3 regions of the Streptomyces sp. NBC_01190 genome follow, and region 2 is predicted to be linked to each of the others. Evidence: riboswitches for the same ligand, from Rfam matches in the RefSeq annotation. Region 2 holds a riboswitch; each other region holds the start of a gene.

Region 1 (4,675 bases), 2.3 Mb from region 2:
AGGAGAGCAGCCCTCAAGGAACGGCCGTCAGGCCGCCAGTGCGGGTCGGGGTGGTGACGCCCCTTCCGGCACTAGTGCCCCTCCCGGCAAGCTTTGCCCCGTCGGCCGAAAGCCCTGGTAGCTCCGCTACAAGGACTTCCGGCCGCCTTGCGATCTGGGGGTGCCCCCACGCGAAGGCAGGTGGGGGAGCACCGGACGACGCTCCTTCACGGGCAGACATTGCCGGTCGCGGCACTAGATCTTGAGGCCGCCGATGAGGCTGGCCAGGCTCTGGCCGCCGGCCGTGATGCTCGGGGCGATCGCGCTGCCCGCGAGGTAGAAGCCGAAGAGGGTGCAGACCAGCCCGTGGGAGACCTTGAGGCCGTCCTTGCGGAAGAACAGGAAGCAGACGACGCCGAGAAGAACGACGCCGGAGATGGACAGGATCATGAGGCTCTTCTCCTTGGTGATGGGGACGGTCACCTTGAGTTCTTCCAGGCTCACAAAAAGTAATAGATCATGCTCGGTGGCAAATGGGTGATTTGTCACCAATTTCCGCCACCCGGATGAGAGCGCGCCCCCCGCCTCGGACCCGCCTCGCCCCGGGCCGGGTCCGAGGTTCCCCGCTGACCTGGCCGCTGACGCGGTATCACGCCGTATCACTCCGTATCCGCTCCGTCCGGCCGTCCGGCCCGGCAAGAAACACGACCGCTTTCGCCGGACGAGTCCGAACGAGTGAGAGCCGACCCGGGCCGGCCCCCGCCTTCCCGGTTGGCCCATCCGTTCCGTGCCGGGCCGGATGGGCCAGGATGGGCGGTGTGCAGCTCACCCCGATCACCTGGCCCCGGCTGGCCGAGATCCTCGCCGAACGCGTCGCGACGACCCCACCGCCCGGACCCTGGTGGCGGGTCGCGGTCGACGGCGCCCCCGCCGCCGGCACCGGGAACCTCGCCGACGCCCTGGCCGCCGCGCTGCCCGCCCTCGGCCACCCCGCGCTCCGGGTCCGCGCGGAGAGCTTCTGGCGCCCCGCCTCGCTGCGCCTGGAGTACGGACACGAGGACGTCGACGCCTACTACCAACTCTGGCTCGACACCGGCGCGCTGCGCCGCGAGGTGCTGGAGCCGCTCGGCCCGGGCGGCACCGGACGCGCGCTGCCGTCGCTGCGCGACCCGCGCACCGACCGCTCCACCCGGGCCGATTACGTCCAACTGCCGCCGGGCGGCGTCCTGGTACTCGACGGACCGCTGCTGCTCGGCCAGGGGCTGCCGCTCGACCTCACCGTCCATCTGCGGCTCTCCCGGGCCGCGTTGGAGCGCCGCACCCCGGCCGACCAGCGGTGGACGCTGCCCGCCTACGACCGTTACGCGCACGAGGCGATGCCGGAGGAGGCCGCCGATGTGCTGGTCCGCGCCGACGATCCCCGCCACCCGGCCTGGACCGGCTGAACCCCCGCCCGGCGGACGGACCGCACCCCGTTCCCACGGCGGGCCGGGCCGCCTTGCCGTGAGGGCGCGCGCCCCGCTAGCGTCCACGAGCACCATGACTGTCGCCATCGCGCCGCTGACCACCGAGCACATACCCCTGGCCGCACAGCGCTACGACCGCTGGTTCACGCGCGCCCGCCGCCCGCCGTCCCAGCGCTCCTGGCTCGCCGACGGCCCGGTGCGGGGCGAGGAACTGCTCGGCAAGCTGCACACCGCGCCCGGCCTCGAAGCCTGCCGCGCGCTGGACGGCGACGGCAATCTGATCGGGCACCTCGCGGCGATCCCGGTCGACCTCACCCCCGACGACCCGGCGGGGCTCCGCAGTCACCCGCGCTCCGCGCTGGTCCCGCACGGCGGCCACTCGCTGCCCGCGGGCCGGGAGAGCGAGGTGCTGCGCGCGCTCTACCTGCGGGTCGCCGCCCGGCTGGTCGCCGACCGGCGGATGGTGCACTACGCGTGGGTGCCGGCCGGCGACACCGCCACCGCGCCCTGGTCCGACCTCGGCTTCGGCCGTGAACTGGTGCACGGCCTGATGGGCGTCAAGCCGCGCGGGCGGCAGCCCCGCGGTGTCGAAGGGCTCGGCATCCGCCGGGCGGGCCCCGGCGACCTGCCGCAGATCGGCCGGATGGCCGCCGAGTCCTCGCGCCGGCAGCGCGAGGCCGGCATCTTCCAGCCCCAGCCCGAGCGCGCGCTGGCCGCCCTGCGGCTGCGCTACGCGGACGCCCTCGCCGACCCCCGCTGCGGCGCCTGGATCGCGGCCCGCCGGGGCGAGGAGATCGGCATGGTGCTGCTCCACCCGGCGATCCCCGACCCGGTGGTGCCGGAGTCGTGCGTGGAACTGGCCGAGGCGTACGTGGAACCCGCCGCCCGCGGCGAGGGGATCAGCCGGGTGCTGCTCGCCACCGCCCTGGCCTGGGCCTACGACAACGGGCACCGCTATATGTCGGCGCGCTGGCCGTCCGCGTCCGGGTCGGCGGCCGGGCACTGGCCGGCCTTCGGCTTCCGGCCGGTCGCCTACCGGCTCAGCCGGACGCTCGACGCGCGGATCGGCGGCACACCGGGTACCTACTGAGCCGACCGTCTCGGCCAGAAAGCGAAATAAGCCGCCGATCCTGCCAATCCGGTCATTCAACCGCTCTTTATTCGAGGGCGTGAGCGGCATCACGACATGAACACCGTTCGAACAGGCGTGGACGCGTTCGGTAGGCGATCATGCCGGTTTGTCACGGTGGGTCCCCCGCTGCTCGACATCGGGTGAGCGGCGCGTACACACGCCGAAGACGGCCGGTCGCGGGGGGTGAACGGCCGGAAGATCCCGAATGCCCGAAAACTCGGCCATGGTTGCTCCCCGCGCCGAGCAGCGTCTAGCTTCCGGTCTGCGGGCCGACGCCCGCACCCAGACCGTCGGGCGGATCGCCTAATCCTGCCGCCGCCCGGAACGCCGGACACTCGAACACCGTGGCAGGAGCGGGGGACCCAGGTAAGTCGCCGTCACGCACCACGCGGACGGCTCGGGGTGAAGACACCGCCCGTATCCCGCGCGCAGCGCGCGCCGGTACGACGCGATGGCCGGGCATCTCCTGCCCGAACCCGACAGCTCACCTCGCAGGCGTAGGAGAGGACTCTTCCCCATGCCCGCAAAGGGACAGCATCGCAAGACCGGCCTCAGCCGGCTCACCCGTATCTGCGTCGTGGCCGGCACCGGGGCCGCCGCCCTCGCGGTGCCGCTGGTCGGCGCCGCCACCGCCTCGGCCGCGCCCGCCGCGCCGGCGTCCGCGACCACCCACCCGGCGGGGCACGCCAAGCCGGGCGGCTACGTGGTGGCGCCCGGCGACACGCTCTCCAAGATCGCCCGCACCCACCATGTGGTGGGCGGCTGGCACCGGCTCTACCAGGAGAACAAGGCCGTCATCGGGGCCGACCCCAACCTGATCCGCCCGGGCGAGCACCTCGTGCTGCACCCCGGCACGGCGCAGAAGCCCGCCGCCGCACCGGCGAAGCCCGCCGCGGCCCCCGCCCCGGCGCCGGCCGCCAAGGCCGCTCCGGTCGGCGTCGAACTCGCCGCCAAGCCCGTGGCCGCCGACTCCGGCTACACCAAGCCGGTCGGCGACGCCGCCATCGGCACCCCGTACCACGCCGAGGGCTCCATGTGGTCCAGCGGCTACCACACCGGGGTCGACTTCCTGGTCGGCTCCGGCACCCCGGTGCACGCGGTCGCGGCCGGCACGGTCTACTCCGCGGGCGCCGACGGCGCCTACGGCAACGACGTGATCATCAAGCACGCCGACGGCAAGTACACCCTGTACGGGCACCTGACCCAGCCGCTGGTGTCGGCCGGCCAGACGGTGACCGAGGGCCAGGAGATCGGCATCTCCGGCGCCACCGGCAACGTCACGGGACCGCACCTGCACTTCGAGGTGCGCACCACGCCGTCCTACGGTTCGGACATCGACCCGATCGCGTACCTGGCCTCGCACGGCGTCACCTTCTGACGTTCCGCACCCCGAGTCCCCCTGCCCGAGCCCGCCCGGCCCACCAGCCGGCCGGGCTCGCGGCTTCGGCTGCCCGGGCGGTGGCTGCCCGGGCGGTCCCCGGCCGGGCGCGGCCCGGACCGCTCAGCCGGGGAGCGTGCCCTGGATCTGCCGCAGAAAGGCCGCGTTGTCCGGCGTCTGGCGGATCCGCTCCAGCATGACCTCGAGACCGGACTGGGCGTCGCGGCCGCTCAGCGCCCGCCGCAGGCCGCGCACCACCGACAGCTCGGGGGCCGGGATCAGCAGTTCCTCGCGCCGCGTACCGGAGACGGTGACGTCCACCGCGGGGAAGATCCGCCGCTCGGCGAGGGCCCGGTCGAGGTGCAGCTCCATATTGCCGGTGCTCTTCAGCTCCTCGTAGTAGAAGCCGTCGGCGCGTGAACCGGTGTCCACCAGCGCGGTGGCCACAATGGTGAGCGAACCGCCCTCCTCGGCCAGCCGTGCCGCGCCGAAGAAGCGCTTGGGACCGATCAGCGCCGCCGCGTCCACCCCGCCGGACAGGGTGCGGCCGCTGCCGGCGGCGGCCGTGTTGTGCGCCCGGCACAGCCGGGTCAGCGAGTCCAGCAGGATCACCACGTCCTGCCCCAGCTCCACCAGTCGCTTCGCCCGCTCGACGGCGAGTTCGGCGACCGCGATGTGCTGCCTGGCCGGCTGGTCGAAGGTGGAGGAGATCACCTCGCC
Region 2 (4,675 bases):
GGCCTTCGAGGCGGCGGTCGCCGACGCCGACGTGCTCGCCTACGCGCCTGAGGTCCTGCGGCTGTCCGGCCGCCCCCGGGCCGCGTGGCCCGAGGACGCCTGGCCGCAGTGGGAGTCGCTCGGCTGGCTCGCCCCGGAGGCGTATCAGCAGCTCACCGGCGCCGGGGAGGAGAGCGGCGCGTCCTTCCGCGCCGCCGCCCGTACGCTGCTCGACTCCGCCGCGTGCCGCCCGCCCGGGCTCACCCCGGCCGGCCACCGCTGGTCGGTCCTCGACGAGCCGGAGTCGGTCCGCCGCCTTCCCCGGCTCACCGCGATGTTCCCGCTGGGCCCGGCGGACGACGCGGCGGCGTTGGTTCAGACGCCGTTGACCAGGCGGATATAGCGGACCCAGTCCCAGTTGGGACCGGGGTCGGTGTGGTCGGCGCCGGGCACCTGGGAGTGGCCGAGGATGTGATCGCGGTCCTTGGGGATGCCGTACTTGTCGCAGACGGCCGCGGTGAGGGCGGCGGAGGCGTGGTAGAGGGCGGTGGTGAAGTACGAGGGGTCGTCGACCCAGCCCTCGTGCTCGATGCCGATGCTGCGGGTGTTGTAGTCCCAGTTGCCCGCGTGCCAGGCCACGTCGTGCTCGCGGACGCACTGGGCGATGGCGCCGTCGGCCGAGCGGACGACGTAGTGCGCGGTGGCGGCGTGCTCGGGGTCCTGGAAGAGGCTGATGGTGTCGGTGAAGGTCTCCTGGGTCACATGGATCACCACCAGTTCGACCGGGTACGTCGAAGGGCGGTTGGCGGCCGTGTAGTTGGCGGTGCTGGCCGGCGCCCAGGCGGCGCCGGGGTAGTCGACCGCCGTCGCCGCGGACGCGGTGCCCGCTGCGACGGCCAGTCCGCCCGTGAGGGCCGCGCCGGCGCCGAGGGCGAGGCCGCGGCGGAGCAGGGAGCGGCGGTCGGGGTCTTCGGGGAGCGGGTGAGGCGCCGCGGCGGGGAGCGGACCGGAGGGCGCGGGACGGGCGTCGGGGTGCGCCTCGGGGTGTGTCCCGGGGTGTGTGCCGCTTCGTTGGGGTCGGTTGGCTCGTAGCATGGCGGGCTCCCGGTGGGGTCGGTCGTGGGGGTCGACTACTTGTACGGGTCCATGACAAGGGCGGAGCCTGCTCATCGTGGCGCCGGGACGCCCGGCCCGCCTAGGGCGTGTTTTAGAAGTCCCGTCTGTCTCACGGCGTCTGGCACGCACGCTCGCTGCGTTGTCGGGCTCATCCGAGTAGGCCCACTACGAGGACGACCCTCCGCCTTGCGATCGCACGCACCAGACGCCGTGAGCCCCGCCCTGCGGGCGGACGACGCTACTTCTAAAACACGCCCTAGCGATGCGCCCATGGTCAGAGGCCTGGACCTGTGGCGCCGATCGCATACGACCACCAAGCCCACCTCCTGTCGCCCCGTCACCGTGTCATTTCGTTGACATTCGCTCACTGAACGTAGCTGTCCGGTCAGCTTTACATAACAACTGACACACACTCACGTCACCGCTCGGCCACACCGAGTGCCCGCATTGCCCCGCTTGGGGGACTGATGCCGGATTGCTTCCGCAGCCCAACTCTCCGATTCGGCTTGGAAAACCTCTCCGGCTCTATTAACGTTCGATAACGCAGCGCGGTCGTCACCACCGCCGTAAGAGGCGGCACCGTGCGCTTGCCGAATCCCGTCCGCGGGAACCGGGGACCCAACACCTGGGGTGAATCGGGCAGCAGCCAGGCCCGTAGGAGACCTTCCTGCTCCGAACCCGTCAGCTAACCCGGTAGGCGAGAGGGAAGGAAAGGAGTGCGCCCACAGTGGCGTCGAACCAACCTGCCTACGCACCTGCCCGGCCCGAGAGTGGATCCGCCGGGGAGTGGGACGAGTTTCCCGCGGGCTTCCCCGTCGACTACCGGGCTGACTACCCGACAGATGGTTCGGCGGCCGGCTCGACCGAGCGGCCCGCTGCCGCCCCGCTGCCGCTGCCCCTTCCCGTCGCGGACCCCATGACCCTCACCGTGCCCGTACCCCGGCAGCGGACCCTTGCCCGTGGCTCCGCGGCCCTCGGCATAGCGGCGATGGCCGCCGTCGGGGCGGGCGGGGTGGCCGCCGCGGCGACCGGCACCGTAGCGGGACCCGGTCTCGCGCCGGCGCCGCTGCCCGTATCGGCGCCGGTCACCGTGCCGGACGCCGCGCCCGTCTCCGTACCTGATTCCGTACCGGATTTCGTGCCGCGGTCCGCGCCGCTCCCGGCGCCGGCCTCCGTACCGGAAACGCCGCCGGCGGCCCCCCGGTCCCGGCCGCAGCCGCTGCCGGAGCTGGCGCCGGTCAGCGCCCCCGCCCCCCTCAGCACTCCCGCCCCCCTCGACGCCCCCGCTTCCGACGAGCCCGCGACCGCGCTCCCCGACCCGGGCGCGGCGCTGCTGACCCGGATCGTCACCCAGGCCACCGAGGCCCGGGACGCCGTCGCCCGCGGCGAACGGGAAGCCGCCGACAAGGCCGCCGCGCAGCAGGCCGCTCGCGCCGCCGCCGAGCGGAAGGTGCGCGAGCAGGCCGCCGCCGCGAAGGCCGCCGCCGAGGCGAAGGCGAAGGCCGAGGTGGCAGCCGCCGCCCGCGCCGAGGCCGAGCGGGTCGCCCGGTTCGCCGCCTCCTACATCAAGCCGGTCTCCTGCTACACCCTCACCGCGGGCTTCGGCGAGTCCGACCCGTGGGGCAACATCCACGCCGGGCAGGACTTCAACGCCCCCACCGGCACCCCGGTCCACGCCGTCCACGGCGGTACGGTCACCTCGGCCGGCTGGGCGGGCGCGTACGGCTACCGGGTGGTCGTCGCCCTCGATGACGGTACGGAGCTGTGGTACTGCCACCTCTCCACGATGGTCGTCACCGCGGGCCGCGTCACCACGGGCGACACGATCGGCCGAGTGGGCGCGACCGGAAACGTCCCGGCGCCCCATCTCCACCTGGAGGTCCGCCCCTCGGGCGGCGACGCGGTCGACCCGCTGCCGTGGCTCGTGGCGCACGATGTGGCGGTCTGAGGCGGCGCGGTTCGCTCGATCGGGGCATCGGTTCGGCCGGTGGCCGGGCGGGGCGCCAGTGGACGCGCTACGGTGGCGGTGCGGCCGGGCGGGTCCCGGTCGTGAGGTGTACGACGGGGTGGGCGGGCAGGCGGGGTAGGACCCGATCGGCCCGTGTGACCCGTCGTCCCAAGAACGTTCCGAGGCCGCGTGTCGGGCCGGCGGGCCGCTCGCCCGAAGGTGGCCGCCCAGGCCATCCGTACGGGACGGGTACGGCTCACGGGCCCTACGAACGGCCCGGTCCGGCCCGCCGCGGCACCGTACGACCTGTGCTCAGCGGCGCGACATCCCCCATACGCCGGCGGTCCTGGCTACTCCCCCCCAGCCTGGGCCGCCGGTCCTTTTCCCGGCCGGCCGGCTACTCCCCGCCGCGCCCGGCCACGAGCCAGGACGCCGCCGCCATGCCGCCGGCCAGCGCGAACACCGCCGGCCACGAGCCGACCTTCTTGGCCAGCGGATGCGCTCCGGCGAAAGCGGCGACGTAAGCCCCGGTGAGTCCGGCCGCGGTCGCCACCCCCGCCTGCCGCTGCCAGGACCGCGCGGCCACCGCTCCGGCGGCGACCAGCGCCACCCCGCCCAGCTCCCGCCGCTTGGTCCACCGGGCCACTCCGTACCCGCCGACCAATCCGCCCGCGGCCACCAAGCTCGCCGACACCCCAGCCATCGTGTTCCTCCTTGTCAGCGCTTGTCGGCGCTCGTAAGCACCTGTCAGCGCGCGTCAGCGCGGTACGGCGCGGTGGGCTGCCCTGTGCGGCCCGGTACGCCGATCACCCCCGAGGCTAGCCCGCCGCTCTTCCCGCGGTGGGTCCGCGGTGGCTACGCGGTGCCGCCGTGGTTCAGCCGTGGCGCCGAAGCGGCGCCGCGGGCGCCCTGGGGCCCGCGGCGAGTCGTCGCCGTGCCGGAGCCGTGGCTCCTCCGGGGGGACGCGCTAGGCTCCAAACATGGACAAATGTGTCGTTGAGCGCGGTCGCTGATGGGGCGACCGGTGGCGGCCGGTCCGGCCGGGACGATGCTGGAACCGACCCCGCTGGGCGCGGCCGTGGCCCTGATCGACCGCGGCGGCAACGTGCTGGCCTGGACGGACGCCGCGCAGGCCCTCCTCGGGTACAGCTCGCGGGAGGTCGTCGGCCGCCCGGCGGAGAACCTGCTGACGCGGCACCGCACCGCCGCCGAAGTGTCGGAGGGCGCCGCGCGGGCCCGGGTGGGCGGGTCGTGGTCCGGGTCGGCCGAACTCCGCCGCAAGGACGGGCGGGCCGTTCGCGTCGCGATCCGGGCGACCCCGCTGTCCGGCGACGGCGGGGCCGACTGGTTCGTGGCGGCCACCGAGTCCGTGGCGGCCGTCCCCGCCTGGTCGCCGCAGCCGACGGTGGCCGCCGCCCTGCTGGAGCGGATCCCGATCGGGCTGTCCATCTGCGACGGCGACACCCGCTGCGTCTGGCGCAACCAGGCGACCGTGGAGTGGGACACGTCCATGGGCCGGGACCGGCTGGGACTGACGATGCGGGAGGTCTACCCCGGCTACCCCGGCCGGGAGATCGAGAGCGTGGTCCGCGGTGTGTTCGAGACCGGTGAGCCGGTGATCGAGCGGGAGTA
Region 3 (4,675 bases), 1.7 Mb from region 2:
GAGCGGTAGTTCTGCTCCAGCAGGATGGTGCGGGCCTGCGGGTAGTCCTCCTCGAACTGGAGGATGTTGCGGATGGTCGCGCCCCGGAAGGCGTAGATCGACTGGTCCGCGTCACCGACGACGCACAGCTCGGCGGCCTCGTCGCCGATCCCGACCAGTTCGCGCACGAGTGTGTACTGGGCGTGGTTGGTGTCCTGGTACTCGTCGACCAGCACATGGCGGAAGCGCCGCCGGTAGTGCTCGGCGACGTCGGGGAAGGCCTGGAGCAGGTTGACGGTGGTCATGATGATGTCGTCGAAGTCCAGCGCGTTGGCCTCGCGCAGCCGTGCCTGGTAAAGCGCGTACGCCTCGGCGAGCTTCTTCTCGAAGGGGTTCTCGGCCCGGGCGGCGAAGGTCTCCTCGTCGATCAGCTCGTTCTTCAGGTTGGAGACCTGAGCGCTGAACGACTTCGGCGGGAACTGCTTGGGATCGAGGTCCAGATCCCGGCAGACCAGCGCCATCAGCCGTTTGGAGTCGGCGGCGTCGTAGATCGAGAAGGACGAGGTGAAGCCGAGCGACTTCGACTCGCGGCGCAGGATGCGGACGCAGGCGCTGTGGAAGGTGGACACCCACATGACGTTGGCGCGCGGGCCGACCAGCTCCTCGACGCGCTCCTTCATCTCGCCGGCCGCCTTGTTGGTGAAGGTGATGGCGAGAATGGAGCCGGGGTGGACCTGCCGGGCGCCCAGGAGGTGCGCGATGCGGTGGGTCAGCACCCGGGTCTTGCCCGAGCCGGCGCCGGCCACGATGAGCAGCGGTCCGCCGGCGTGCTCCACGGCCGCGCGCTGCTGCTCGTTGAGCCCTTCGAGCAGCTTCGCGGGGTCGGCGACGGGGCGGGCGGCACCGTCGCGGTAGTGCGCGTCACGCGGCGGTCCGTCGAACCGGTCGCCGAAGAGGTGGTGCGGTACGTCCTCCTCTTCGGGACCGCCGGGGCCGCCGGGGTAGCCGGGACCGTCGGGGTCGCCAGGACCATCGGGACCCTCAGGGCCGCCGCGCCAGCCCGGCTCGCCGGGGTCGCCAGGTCCGTCCGCCGGCTCCGGCGGTTCGTGCGCCGCGGCGTCGGACGGGCCGTTGGCGGCGGCGTCGAAACCGGCCAGGAAGTTATCGTCAAAGAGGCTGCTCATCGCTGACCGAGTCTAGTGCCGCCGGTTCGGTCGGGGTCGGCTGAGCCGGGCTGATCGGATCTGGTCGATTCCGGTCGGCACATTCAGCACGCGGATGCCGTCGGTGCCCGCGCCGAACCACCGCCGTCGCCGTAACCCCTCTGTCGCCTTCCGTGACCGTAGCGGGGGGCGGCGAGGGGTTCGGCAAAACATTACGAAAAGGTATCGGGCCTATCGGACACCGCTCTTCCCAGCAGGCCACCGCTTTGGTTACGGTGCGGCACCAGGCAGAGCGTCCGGAAGGAGTCCGCCCGCCATGGCGACGCACCGTAAGGCCCGTACCGCGATACTGAGCGCCCCCGGCCCCCGAGCGGCCGTGGGGCTCACGACGGCGGCGCTGGCCACCGTGACGCTGATGACCGAGAGCGCGAGCGCGACTCCCGCGCCCGCCAAGCCCGCGCAGCCGTCGATCGCGTCGGTCAAGGCGAAGGTGGACTCGCTGTTCCACCAGGCCGAGGTCGCCACCGAGAAGTACAACGGCACCAAGGAGAAGACGGACCGGCAGAACGTCACCGTCAACAAACTGCTGGCGCAGGCGGCCCAGAAGACGCAGGCGCTCAACGACTCCCGCCGGGTGCTCGGGCTCTACGCCGCCGCGCAGTACCGGGACGGCGGTGACACGACCACCACCCGCTACCTCCTGGCGCCCGACCCGTCGTCGCTGGTGGACCAGGTACACCTGACCGACGTGATGGCCAAGCGGCAGAAGTCGGCGGTGGACTCGTACCGCACCCAGCAGGCGGCGGCCAGCCGGCAGCGGCTCGCGGCGGCCAAGAGCCTGGATGTGCTCACCGCCCAGCAGACCCAGCTCAAGGCCGCCAAGAGCGACGTACAGGACAAACTGGGCCAGGCGCAGCACCTGCTCAACAGCCTGACCGCGCAGGAGAAGCAGCGGCTGGCGGCGCTCGCGGCCAAGCAGGAGGCCGAGGCCAAGGCGAAGGCGGCGGCGCTGGCGGCCAAGGAGAAGGCGAAGGCGAAGGCCGAACAGGAGGCGGCGGCGGCCGCCGGCAGCAAGGGCGCCGACGCGCCCACATCGCCGGTCAACTCCTCGGTCGCCGAGCAGGCCATCGCGTTCGCGCAGAAGCAGATCGGCAAGCCGTACGTGTGGGGCGCGACCGGGCCGGACTCGTTCGACTGCTCCGGACTGACGCAGGCGGCCTACAAAGCGGCCGGCATCGACCTGCCGCGGACCACCTACGACCAGGTGAACGTCGGCACGCGGGTGTCGGAGGACGACCTCCAGCCGGGCGACCTCATCTTCTTCTACAGCGACGTCAGCCATGTCGGGCTCTACATAGGCGACGGGGAGATGATCCACGCGCCGCACACCGGGACGGTCGTGAAGATCGCGCCCATCACCGAAATGCCCTTCTACGGCGCGGTACGCCCGTATTGATCCGGCGATCGGCTCCCGGCGGCTCCCGAGACCATCGGCACGACCCTCCCCCCGGCCCCGCCAAACCCCCAGAAGCCAACACAACCCGAATGATCACAAAGCGATTTCGGTCACATTGCGATCCAAACTTCCCAAGCGCCGCTGAAGTTGACTAGCGTAGCCCGCTAGGTGACCTGCTTCCTGCCGGTGCGAGTGCCGGCACACGTCACCTCCGCTCAATCCGGCTCCGGCCGGAGCCGGGGACCCACGCAGTCAATATGGGGTGAATCGGGACGGACGCCGCAGGGCGTCGGGACCGTAGGGCGACCTTTCCCGCCCGAACCCGTCAGCTAACCCGGTCGGCGGTACACGGAGGGAGCGCCTCCTTGGCGTCGCACCGCAAGCCGCGTACCCGCATACTCACCACCTCCGCCCCCCGGGCGGCAGTCGGAGTCACCGCGGTGGCGGCCCTGGCGTCCGTCACTCTGCTCAGCGAAGGCGCGAGCGCCGCTCCGGCGCCGGCCAAGCCCTCCATCAGCGAGGTCAAGAAGCAGGTCGACAGCCTCAACCAGCAGGCCGAGGTGGCCACCCAGCAGTACGACCAGGCCAAGGAGAAGACCGACACCCAGCGGGCCAAGGCCAATCAGCTGCTCGAGCAGGTCGCGCAGAAGACCGAGAAGCTCAACGAGACGCGCCGGGTGCTCGGCCAGTTCGCGAGCGAGCAGTACCGCGAGGGCGGTATGGACGCGACCACGCAGCTACTGCTTTCGGCCAATCCCGAGGCGTTCCTCGCGCAGACCCACATGATGGACCGGGCCTCCCTCACGCAGGAACAGGCGCTGAAGACGTTCCAGATCCAGCAGGAGCAGGCGGCGATCCAGCGCTCCCAGGCCAGTGCGAGCCTGAGCGAACTCACCTCCGCGCAGGCGAAGCTGGCCGCCCAGAAGAAGAACGTGTCGGCGAAGCTGGCCGCCGCCCAGAAGCTGCTCAACAGCCTCAACGCCGAGCAGCGCGCGCGGATCGCCGCGATGAACAGGCCGCCGGCGTCTTCGACCGGGTTCGCCAAGTCCAGTGCCGGCGGTAGTTCGTCGTCCGGTTCGTCCGCGTCCAGCGCGAGCTACAACTACAACGGCCCCGCCTCCGGCCGCGCCGCCGCCGCGATCCAGTTCGCCCTCGCGCAGCGCGGCAAGCCCTACGTCTCGGGCGGCACCGGCCCCGGCGCGTACGACTGCTCCGGCCTCACCCAGGCCGCGTACGCCGCCGCCGGGATCAAGATCGGCCGCACCACCTGGGACCAGGTCACCGACGGCACGTCCGTCTCCGAGGCCGACCTCCGCCCCGGCGACCTCGTCTTCTTCTACTCCGGCATCAGCCACGTCGGTATCTACCTCGGCAACGGCCAGGTCGTGCACGCCCCGCACACCGGCGCCGTCGTGGAGATCGCCCCGATGAGCTGGATGCCCTTCGCGGCGGCCCGCCGCATCGCCTAGGACGGATCGCCCGGAACGGCGGGGTTTGCCGCGTGCGCCAGCCCCGCCGGATCAGCCTTTCCGGTCGGCCTGGCCGGCTTGTTCGGCAGGGCCCGCTCATCCAGCCAGGCCCGCTCATCCAGCCAGGCCCGCTCATCCAGCCAGGCCGGCTCGTTCGGCCTGGCCCGCTCGTCGGGCTTGGCCGGCCCACCCGCCACCTCGGCCAGCCGGCTCAGCGTCGCGTCCAGCGCCGCGCGTCCGGCGGGCAGCAGCGGCAGCCGTACGTCGGGGGTAGGGACGAGGCCGCGCGCGTGGAGCACCCCCTTGATGACCGTGGGGTTCGGTTCGCCGAAGGCGGCGGCCGACAGCCGGGCCAGCCCGTGCCCGAGCGCCCGCGCCCGGACGACGTCGCCCACCCGCCACGCGGCGGCCAGCTCCACGAACCGCTCGGTCGCCAGGTGCGCCGAGGCGAGGATCGCGCCCGCGGCGCCCAGGGCGAGCAGCGGCGAGACGAAGAGGTCGTCCCCGGCGAGCACCGCGAAGCCCGGCGGCGGATCGCCGAGCAGTTCCACGGTGTCCTGGTCGATGCCGCCGACCGCCAGCTTGACGCCGATGACCATCGGCAGCCG

Evidence for each region. A riboswitch is a leader RNA that binds a small molecule or an ion and turns the genes downstream of it on or off. The one in region 2 is predicted to bind cyclic di-AMP.
Region 1: linked by a shared signal. The riboswitch ahead of OG519_RS04535 (peptidoglycan DD-metalloendopeptidase family protein) and the one ahead of OG519_RS14135 (peptidoglycan DD-metalloendopeptidase family protein) in region 2 are both predicted to bind cyclic di-AMP.
Region 3: linked by a shared signal. The riboswitch ahead of OG519_RS21670 (NlpC/P60 family protein) and the one ahead of OG519_RS14135 (peptidoglycan DD-metalloendopeptidase family protein) in region 2 are both predicted to bind cyclic di-AMP.

What each region holds. Positions count from the first base shown of each region.
Region 1 covers NZ_CP108580.1:1,076,157-1,080,831, reverse strand. The annotation lists gene OG519_RS04550 (hypothetical protein) at 235-429, opposite strand; gene OG519_RS04545 (uridine kinase) at 798-1,424, shown strand; gene OG519_RS04540 (GNAT family N-acetyltransferase) at 1,519-2,535, shown strand; cyclic di-AMP (ydaO/yuaA leader) riboswitch at 2,908-3,090, shown strand; gene OG519_RS04535 (peptidoglycan DD-metalloendopeptidase family protein) at 3,095-3,955, shown strand; gene rho (transcription termination factor Rho) at 4,079-4,675, opposite strand, start outside.
Region 2 covers NZ_CP108580.1:3,425,171-3,429,845, reverse strand. The annotation lists gene OG519_RS14145 (DUF4240 domain-containing protein) at 1-382, shown strand, start outside; gene OG519_RS14140 (N-acetylmuramoyl-L-alanine amidase) at 355-1,074, opposite strand; cyclic di-AMP (ydaO/yuaA leader) riboswitch at 1,674-1,810, shown strand; gene OG519_RS14135 (peptidoglycan DD-metalloendopeptidase family protein) at 1,823-3,043, shown strand; gene OG519_RS14130 (hypothetical protein) at 3,441-3,746, opposite strand; gene OG519_RS14125 (SpoIIE family protein phosphatase) at 4,056-4,675, shown strand, end outside.
Region 3 covers NZ_CP108580.1:5,150,655-5,155,329, reverse strand. The annotation lists gene pcrA (DNA helicase PcrA) at 1-1,163, opposite strand, end outside; gene OG519_RS21675 (NlpC/P60 family protein) at 1,459-2,598, shown strand; cyclic di-AMP (ydaO/yuaA leader) riboswitch at 2,801-2,957, shown strand; gene OG519_RS21670 (NlpC/P60 family protein) at 2,964-4,067, shown strand; gene OG519_RS21665 (dihydrodipicolinate synthase family protein) at 4,064-4,675, opposite strand, start outside.